Regions from separate parts of the Paenochrobactrum glaciei genome, predicted to be linked through region 1. Evidence: predicted binding sites of a transcription regulator. Region 1 holds the regulator's gene; each other region holds the start of a gene.
The links. The regulator LexA, encoded in region 1, represses DNA repair genes until DNA is damaged. The targets are predictions, from matches to a motif close to TGTTCNNNNTGTGTTCNG.
Positions count from the first base shown of each region.

Region 1 (3,225 bases):
GATCAAGGCGATCTTATTGTCCATCCCCTGCCCGTGCAGGATTCGTCCATGCTTGGAATGTTGGCGCGCGCCAATGCGCTGATTATCAGAGAAGCCAATGCACCTGCCATTGATGCGGGTGCAAGCTGTAAAATTCTGGTCTTGCGTTAGATTTTATCGCATTTCTTAGCTTAAAAAAACCGCAGCGCTATTTTTTAAGACCAGTTTTAAGCGTCGCCTAAATAAGATTTAATTGTCTCGATAAAACGCGGCACTGAAATCGGTTTGGAAATATAAGCTTCACAGCCACCCTGTCTGATGCGCTCTTCATCGCCCTTCATCGCAAAAGCAGTGACGGCAATAACAGGAATGACCTTCAGCTCTTCATCATCCTTGAGCCATTTGGTCACTTCAAGACCTGAAACTTCCGGCAACTGAATATCCATCAAAATCAGGTTCGGACGATGCTCACGCGCCAGATCCAGCGCCTCAAGCCCGTTGCGGGTGCGGATAGTTTCATAGCCATGGGCTTCTATGAGATCGCGAAAGAGCTTCATGTTCAGCTCATTATCCTCAACGATCATCACTTTCTTAATCATCAAACTTCCCTCAGCGCACAGGCTTTCCGGCTTATTTGCAAGCGCATAGACTTATTATGGAATCGAGAAAACTCCATTCATCCACAGCCATTTTAAACGCAGAACATTGACGAATAGCAAACAGATTGCATTTTTTTAATTTTTTTAAAGTCGACATTCATCAAAAAACAACACTCAATTGACCAGCGATAATTCAAAAAACACAAAAAAATGCGCAAGTTTCATCAAAACTTGCGCATTTTCTTAATTATTTATGCAAAATCTGACACAAAAACAGCAATTAATTGCCCGTTTTTATCAGATTTTTTGCATTAAAACGGAATTTCATCATCCAGATCGCGTGAGAAACCACCGCCTGATGAAGGTCCTGAGTTACCGAAATCCGAACCGCCCGATGAACCACCGCCGGAATAATCAGACATCTGCGAACGACCGCCGCCCTCAAAAGAGCGTCCCTGTCCACCGCCTTCACCGCGGCTGTCAAGCATCTGCAATTCACCACGGAATTTCTGCAATACGATTTCAGTCGTATAGCGTTCATTACCGTTCTGATCCTGCCATTTGCGGGTCTGCAAAGCACCTTCAAGATAAACCTTGGCGCCCTTTTTCAGATATTGCTCGGCAACTTTCGCCAGATTTTCGTTAAAAATAACGACGCTGTGCCACTCGGTCTTTTCGCGGCGCTCACCGGACTGACGGTCGCGCCAGCTTTCAGAAGTCGCAATACGCAAATTAACGACAGGGTCACCGGAGCTCATACGTCTTACTTCCGGATCCGCACCAAGATTGCCGACCAGAATAACCTTGTTGACACTACCTGCCATGCGCTTAACTCCACCTTATCTTCTATTGGTTGACTGCTACAGATAACAGCCGCCAATGATTTAGCACATCTCATCCAATGCAAGATGCACCATTTATCGCCTGTTTCCACAAGAGATATGGCACAAAATATCAAGTTCTTATTTTGTTCTAAACCAAATTTTATCGTTCCGCAAGCACACAATATTTACTTCAATAAAATAATATAGCGAGACACTTGCAGAACAAGACTGGAACAGATAGTGTTTGTTCTGCATTTGTTTTTTAAATTGATTCTTAACTCTGGGGGCTTTAGCGTATGTTGACCCGCAAGCAGCATGAATTACTCCTTTTCATTCACGAGCGTTTAAAGGAAGTCGGTATTCCTCCCTCGTTTGATGAAATGAAGGACGCGCTGGATTTAGCCTCCAAATCAGGTATCCATCGCCTGATCACCGCATTGGAAGAACGCGGGTTTATCCGCCGACTGCCAAACCGTGCCAGAGCATTGGAAGTCATCCGTCTGCCGGATTCTATTGCACCGGGGCTAAACAGCCAAAAAAAGTTTTCGCCAAGCGTGATTGAAGGTAGTTTGGGCAAACCTGCTACGCCTGCTAAAGCTGAAACAGCTCCTGTTAATATTGCAGCCGATAATAATGACACGATCTCCGTGCCTGTTATGGGGCGTATTGCAGCCGGTGTGCCGATCTCTGCCATTCAAAACCAGACCCGCACAATTAGCTTGCCGATGGATATGATCGGCTCAGGCGAGCATTATGCGCTGGAAGTTAAAGGCGACTCGATGATCGAGGCCGGAATTTTTGAAGGCGACACAGTATTGATCCGCCGTGGCGACACCGCCAATCCGGGGGAAATTGTTGTGGCACTGGTGGATGATGAAGAAGCGACGCTAAAGCGTTTTCGCCGAAAAGGCGCATCCATTGCATTGGAAGCGGCTAACCCTGCCTATGAAACCAGAATTTTTGGCCCTGATCGCGTACAGGTTCAGGGCAAACTGGTCGGATTAATACGCCGCTATTAATCCGACCAACAAATCATGATGAGAATATCGGAGCCAGCCAACCAATCATTTTTCTTTGGCTGGCGAGAAGTACAGATAGATGCTGTTCCATTACAAAAACTAGATTATGAGCGCCAATTGCATGGGCTTTTAAAGCCTCATTCAAAGCATGTGGTAATAATGTGCGCCTTTTATTCATACGATAAATGATTGTTCTTAGCGCTATCTGTCCCCCCCCTTATTGCTAAGGTTTTTGTGCAGTTTTTGCTTTTTTAGGTGCCACATAATCAGCAAGGCCACGCGCAGCACGCGAATAGAGGCGATAGAGATGCCAAGGGCGTTGTGGCTCGCCAACTGAATATATCAGCCGGTCATTATAGTGCAGCGATCTTGCAGCATCTGCCATACTAGCTGGCACCGTGACCGAGATTAGCGCATTACCAGCATCGGTGGCCGAGATTAGCGTATTACTGGCATCAGCAGCACTATGTGCATTTTCAAGCGCTTTCATGTCTTTGCTTATATCTGTCAGTGCCACCTCGACATCATCTTCTAAAAATTCATTATCGGGATCGAAGCCCCGTTCATAGGCTGGCTCAAAAACCGGCGTAACAGACTGTCCTGCAGAGATTGATTTTCGTATCGTGTGTGAACCGGCACTTTGTGAACCAAGCCTTACTTCCAAAGAGCCTTTCAACGCTAAATCACGCCGTGTCACAATAAGCTTGCCATCAGTCGGACATTTAAGCTCTTTACCCGCAACAGCTAACACCACCACATCGCCGATATTACAGGCAAATTCCACCGCTGCCGGTTCATCGGTAT
Region 1 covers NZ_BAAADE010000002.1:474,358-477,582, reverse strand. Annotated here, with positions in the region: gene ABDZ76_RS08665 (molybdopterin molybdotransferase MoeA) at 1-150, shown strand, start outside; gene ABDZ76_RS08660 (response regulator) at 207-578, opposite strand; gene ABDZ76_RS08655 (single-stranded DNA-binding protein) at 890-1,402, opposite strand; gene lexA (transcriptional repressor LexA) at 1,699-2,421, shown strand; gene ABDZ76_RS08645 (ComEC/Rec2 family competence protein) at 2,645-3,225, opposite strand, start outside.

Region 2 (3,225 bases), on a different contig from region 1:
GTGAAGACCATCACCTGGCATTAGGTGGTGTTTTCTATAAAAACGATTTTGCTGCCAACTCTTACGATCAAACACTTAAAAATAATACTTTGACTGCAAATTATCGTTATAATCCGGGCGATAACGACCTAATAGATTTGCGTGTTAATGGTTATTATAATCATCTGAACATGACATATAATGCATCAGTTAACCCACCATTCTCTAGCGCTGTCGGCCGTGAGATTACCGACAAAGGACTGGGTTTTGATGTTTCTAACAACTCAAATTTCACTGCTGGTGATGTCAACATTAGCTGGAAAAATGGCGTTGAATATTTCCATGATAAAATCACAGGCGCTAATGCAGGCGTTAACCCGTCCGATGGTCGCAGCACAGCCGGCGCCGTTTTCACGGAAGCAAAGTTCTCTTATGGCATTGTCGACCTGACCACAGGTTTACGCTATAACTTCTTCAAACTTGACGGCGATGCGAATGACGGAACCCAGCTCGTTGACCGCTCCCTGAACGAGCTTGACCCGAAAATTACCTTGGCAGTGAATGCAACAGATTGGTTGCAGCCATATGTCACCTACTCCCATTCCATGCGCGCTCCAACCTTGCAGGAAACGATGCTGGGCGGTGTGCATCCGGGTTCTGTTTCAAGGCAGTTTTATTTGCCTAACCCTAATCTTTCAGCTGAAAAACTGCGCGGCTGGGAAGTCGGCGTCAATATGGCCAAAAACGATGTTTTCCTTGCCGATGATACCATCAGCATGAAAGCAAACTATTACTATATGACGGTTAAGGATTATATTGCCGCACGCACAGTCTCCAACAATTTAATGCAATATGTAAACGTTGACGGCAGCACTCATGTGCAAGGCTTTGAACTGGAAGCCAACTATGATGCAAGATTTGCTTTTGCCGGTATTGCCTATGGTTACACCGATACAAATATGCCGGAACAAATGCCAGGCTTAGGTGCTAACAACTATATGCCTGACCATCTGTTAACCTTGACAGCTGGTGCGCGTTTCCTTGAGGAAAAATTAACGGCCGGAGCACGTTACAACTACGTTTCTAAAGGCAACAATACAGATGGCACCAAAACAGCATCCTATGCGCTGGTCGATGTATTTGCCAATTACAAATTTACCAACAATGTTGACCTGACATTGAGAGTCAATAACGTCTTCAACAAAACCTACACACCTGCGCTCAACACATCAGGCTCGGGTCAGGGACGGACTTTCATGGTGGCAACGCAGTTTAAGTTCTAAACGCACCTGATAGTGTTTTGAAATAAAAGTGGCGCAGATATTCTCTGCGCCACTTTTTTATAATGCATATTCTTTTTTGCGATGAAATTTCATTAAAAAATAGATTAAATTTTCATCGTAACATTCTAATTTTAAATATATTTTATTGATATTCCACAAGCGGAAATAGCGGAAATGAAATCACGCTTGACTATTTTTCAAAAAGGGAACATTTATAGAACAAACGTAAATATACACACTCCGTCATTCTCTTTTTTGCGTGTTTTACGCCACGCCTTTGCTTGTCTGGAATTACCCCCCATGCGTAAGCCTGAAACGATTGAACGCCTCTATCTCGATTTTGATGGCTTTTTTGCCAGTGTGGAGCAGCAATGCGACAAACGTCTGCGCGACCGCCCGATCGGTGTTGTTCCTTTTGCCGGAACTGACCGAACTGCCGTGATTGCCTGCTCCAAGGAAGCAAAGGCCCGCGGCGTTAAAAACATCATGAAAATTCAAGACGCCAAGAAAATTTGTCCCGACCTTATTCTGGTGCCACAAAAGCCTGATCTTTATCGTCGTGCGCACAATGCACTGCTTTGTGAAATTGAAACAATTATCACAATTGATGCCGCCAAAAGCATTGATGAACTGACCTGTATTCTCGATGACAGCGGGAGGCGTGATCCCGAATTGCTAAGTGCACGTATCAAGTCCCATATCCGTCAGATGATCGGGCCTTACATCACCTGCTCTATTGGCTTTGCTGCCAATCGTCACTTGGCAAAAATGGCATGCAAAGCGGGAAAGGATGCCACCAAAAAAGCCGGAACCTATGGTAATGGCTTAGCAATATGGCACCCACACGAACTAACTGATCATCTTTTTCAGGTGCAGCTGGAGGATGTTCCGGCTGTCGGGCGCAATATGGCCAAGCGTCTTTACAAGCATAATATTTACACGACCGAAGCGCTTTATAATTTGCAGCCCAAACATATGCGGCGCATCTGGAACAGCGTGACCGGTGAGCGGCTTTGGTATGCTCTGCATGGCTATGATATTCAGGCTCAACCGCAAAAACGCGGCATGTTCGGCCATGGCCGTGTTTTGCCGCCCGAAGCGCGCAGCATTCATGGTGCCTATGAAATTTCACGGCTTCTACTCACCAAAGCTGCCCGCCGCCTGAGACGCGAAAACTACTATGCCGACGGACTTTCTCTTTGGCTTTCCATCAGAGACGGCTCCAATTTTCATAATGTGCGGCTTGCCACCGTCAATGATGATCAGGCCATATTGGCTGGGCTCAGACAACTTTGGTACAAAGTCGCGCAGGAATATCCGCACGGACTGACCATTTTTCGTGTAAGCGTGACGCTATATGATTTAAGCCCTGCCAATGCTCGACAGATTGACCTGTTGAATAATGATGATGCAACACGGCAGAAATGGGAAAAAGCCAGCTCCGCAATTGATGATTTAAACAGTCGTTATTCCAAAACTATTGTTAGTCTGGGTGAATGGAAACCACCGGCAGGCGGGCATGTGGGCGGTAAAATCAGCTATGTCCGTATTCCCTCACCTGAAGACTTCTGGTGACGCAAATGGCATCCCCACCCGGAAACTGGAAAACCCGCTATAAAGCCAGTGATCTTGCAGACCATCAAAGATTAGAAATGACCTGCAAGAAATGTAACCGCCTTGTTTATATCAATAAGGCAATGATCAGCTCAATTCGAGGACACGAGCAATTATATTTGGACGAAGTTGAACGACGCGCGCGCTGCAAAGCTCAAAATTGCCGTGGCACCATGCACATGGCAATGGTGCGCCTTGATGAACTCAGCGGTTTTGTTGGCGGGATTGCTTGATCTCCCGCCAAGATTTTAAGATCGTAACAAACTGGCTGACTGGCGCAATAATGGTACAGCAATAAGATAAAGACTTGCTGCGACGAGCCAAACCCAACCATCCCACCGCCCCGCGG
Region 2 covers NZ_BAAADE010000001.1:41,712-44,936, forward strand. Annotated here, with positions in the region: gene ABDZ76_RS00265 (TonB-dependent receptor domain-containing protein) at 1-1,262, shown strand, start outside; gene ABDZ76_RS00270 (Y-family DNA polymerase) at 1,563-2,837, shown strand; gene ABDZ76_RS00275 (hypothetical protein) at 2,843-3,109, shown strand; gene tet(Y) (tetracycline efflux MFS transporter Tet(Y)) at 3,125-3,225, opposite strand, start outside.
Region 2: the regulator LexA is predicted to act here: its motif matches at 1,467-1,484, upstream of ABDZ76_RS00270 (Y-family DNA polymerase).

Region 3 (3,225 bases), 190 kb from region 1:
GCGATACCCTGTCCAGTTAATGAAAGGAGGAACAACCAGCGCCGCAGTAAGCAGCAAAACAAGGAACCCACCGACGATGACGAAAATGCGTCCCAAAATCTGGCTCCATTATTCTTGATTCACGGCTTCTCAACTTCATGCAACATAACGGCAACACGCCTTCTGCGACAAGGCAGTAAACCACCGCCCTGTCCAATAATCACATTATTTCAGCCAATTTCTATTTCCATACCCCATAATGTTCACGGAAATAATCAACGGCTGCCTGATTGGAATCGTTGCGGTCATGCCCTTCATGAACCATCGTCAACAATGCGGATATACGACGGCTGGCGCCATCATGACGACGCGGTGCATTTGCATTAACCCAAATCAGCACATTGTTCACCGCCAGATTACCGGCGATCCAATAATCATCCACTGTCCACAAGAGCCCTGGAATATCAAAGACTTTTTCATTGAAATAGGTCGGGCGCACCATCACGCCACTCACACCCAACAATGTATCACTATAACCGCTTTGGGTATAATAAGAAGCTCGGCGCTGACGATATTTCAACATTGAGCCAACTTTAAATAACAAACCACGACCAGCCGTGCTAACCCGCGGTAATCTGTCTGCCGGACGTGTGGTGATATCAATATCTTTAATATCATCACCACCTTCCGCAAGGCATGTGCGCTCATGAGATTTGCGTAAATCTATAAAGCGCCCTGACCACTCAGCATCATAATGGACATCATCGTCACAGAATAAAATATCACGTTCTTTGCCCCAGTTGTCTTTTACAGCAGGCAGCACTTTTGTCGCCGGGCCGTAATCAAAATCTGTCCGGCAAATCGTCACCCCTTCCGGCACTTGCGGCAGAGTACCAGTCCACTCCGGAAATCTTTTATAACTCTGAGGGATATAAAGATTGATCTGATCCGCACGATGCTTCTGGTTTAACAGAGATTTAAGTGTCGGGGTAATCTTGTCAAAGCGAGGCGGAATAGTCGTCAGCGTAATAATCATTAAAAACCTGAAAAAAGGCGAGAGAAACGATACTATTATCTGCATCTATAAAGTGGATATTATAATTAAACAATAAAGAGTGTAATGCCACCGAACATATGAACGGATTGTGTCCGCTTTTGAGACGAAAACAAATTCACCCTTGCAGAACAGTCGGAGAACAAGCTATACCCGTGGCACTCAGGAAAAGCGCACATAGTACCTGATGCCATCCTTGATCTTTTATTTATATGAGTACACTCTCAAGCAATGTCTGACTTTCCTGACGATATGCCCTTTTTTGGTGAACCGGATGCCCCACGCAAACCGCAAGAGCGGCCAGCGGGTGCAGAACCAAGTGGTATTGCAGCGCGCGCTATGGCTGCGCGCAATCAACAACGCGGCGAACCGACATATCTGACAGGATTAAATCCGGAACAGCGTCTGGCGGTTGAAACGACCGAAGGACCTGTGCTGGTGCTGGCAGGTGCCGGAACAGGTAAAACACGCGTTCTCACCACCCGTATTGCGCATATTATCAATCAGGGCCTTGCTTATCCGAGCCAGATTTTGGCTGTTACATTTACCAATAAAGCAGCCCGCGAAATGCGTGAGCGTATTGGCGTCTTGCTCGGTGACTCGGTTGAAGGCATGCCATGGCTCGGCACCTTCCACTCTATCGGTGTCAAACTGTTGCGCCGCCATGCAGAACTTGCACATTTGCGCTCTGACTTCACCATTCTTGATACCGATGATGTCATTCGCCTCATCAAACAATTAATCCAAGCCGAAGGTCTGGACGATAAGCGCTGGCCTGCCCGCAGCTTCGCCAATATGATTGATGCTTGGAAAAACAAAGGCTTAAGCCCATCGGAAATTTCCGAAGGTGATGCCCGTGCTTTTGCAAATGGTAAAGGACGCGAGCTTTACGAAGCCTATCAGAACCGGTTGCGCACGCTCAATGCCTGTGATTTTGGCGATCTGCTGCTGCACCCGATCCGCATTTTCCGTACCCATCCGGATATTTTGCGAGAATATCATCAGAAATTCCGCTATATTCTGGTTGACGAGTATCAAGATACCAACACAGCGCAATATATGTGGCTGCGCCTATTGGCACAGCGCCCGCAAAACAAAACCCGCACCGACAATCCGGATGGTTTTTCTGCCCAGCAAGGCGTCAATCTGTGCTGCGTGGGTGATGATGACCAGTCCATTTACGGCTGGCGCGGTGCAGAAGTTGACAATATCCTGCGCTTTGAGAAAGATTTTCCAGGCGCTGCCGTTATCAAGCTGGAACGTAATTATCGCTCCACCGCCCATATTCTGGGCGCTGCCGGTTATTTGATTTCGCATAATGAAGGACGGCTTGGCAAAACGCTTTTCACTGATGCGCCTGATCCGGATGATGCCCGTGTGCAAGTGCATGCCGCATGGGATTCGGAAGAAGAAGCCCGCGCTGTCGGCGAAACTATCGAACAAGCCCAACGCCACGGCCATAAGCTGAATAACATGGCTATTCTGGTGCGTGCGTCCTTTCAGATGCGCGAATTTGAAGATCGCTTTGTCACGCTCGGCCTCAATTACCGCGTCATTGGCGGCCCGCGCTTCTATGAGCGCCTCGAAGTCCGTGATGCGATGGCCTATTTGCGCGTTGTGGCGCAAGGCGCTGATGATTTAGCCTTTGAACGCATTCTGAATACGCCGAAACGCGGCCTTGGCGATGCATCCATGCGCCAAATTCACGATTATGCGCGGGAGCGCGGCATTCCGATGCTGGAAGCCGCCCATGATTTGGTGCAAACGGAAGAATTGAAGCCAAAACCACGCTCAGCGTTGCGTGAAGTGGTTGAGAACTTCTATCGCTGGCAATCGCTGATCGACATCACCCCGCACACGGAACTGGCCGAAATGATTCTCGATGAATCCGGCTACACCGCGATGTGGCAGAATGATAAAACCGCAGAAGCACCGGGCAGACTTGAAAACTTGAAAGAATTCATCCGCTCGATGGAAGATTATGAATCTTTGCGCGGGTTTCTCGAGCACGTCGCCCTTGTGATGGATGCCGACAAAAACGAAAACATGGATGCCGTCAATATTATGACGCTGCACTCGGCCAAAGGGCTGGAGTTTGAAACCGTGTTTTTGCCAGGCTGGGAAGAAGGTCTGTTTCCGCACCAGCGCTCACTCGACGAAGGCGGGCGTTCGGGGCTGGAGGAAGAACGGCG
Region 3 covers NZ_BAAADE010000002.1:288,244-291,468, reverse strand. Annotated here, with positions in the region: gene ABDZ76_RS07700 (AsmA family protein) at 1-96, opposite strand, end outside; gene ABDZ76_RS07695 (glycosyltransferase family 2 protein) at 221-1,015, opposite strand; gene ABDZ76_RS07690 (ATP-dependent helicase) at 1,265-3,225, shown strand, end outside.
Region 3: the regulator LexA is predicted to act here: its motif matches at 1,161-1,178, upstream of ABDZ76_RS07690 (ATP-dependent helicase).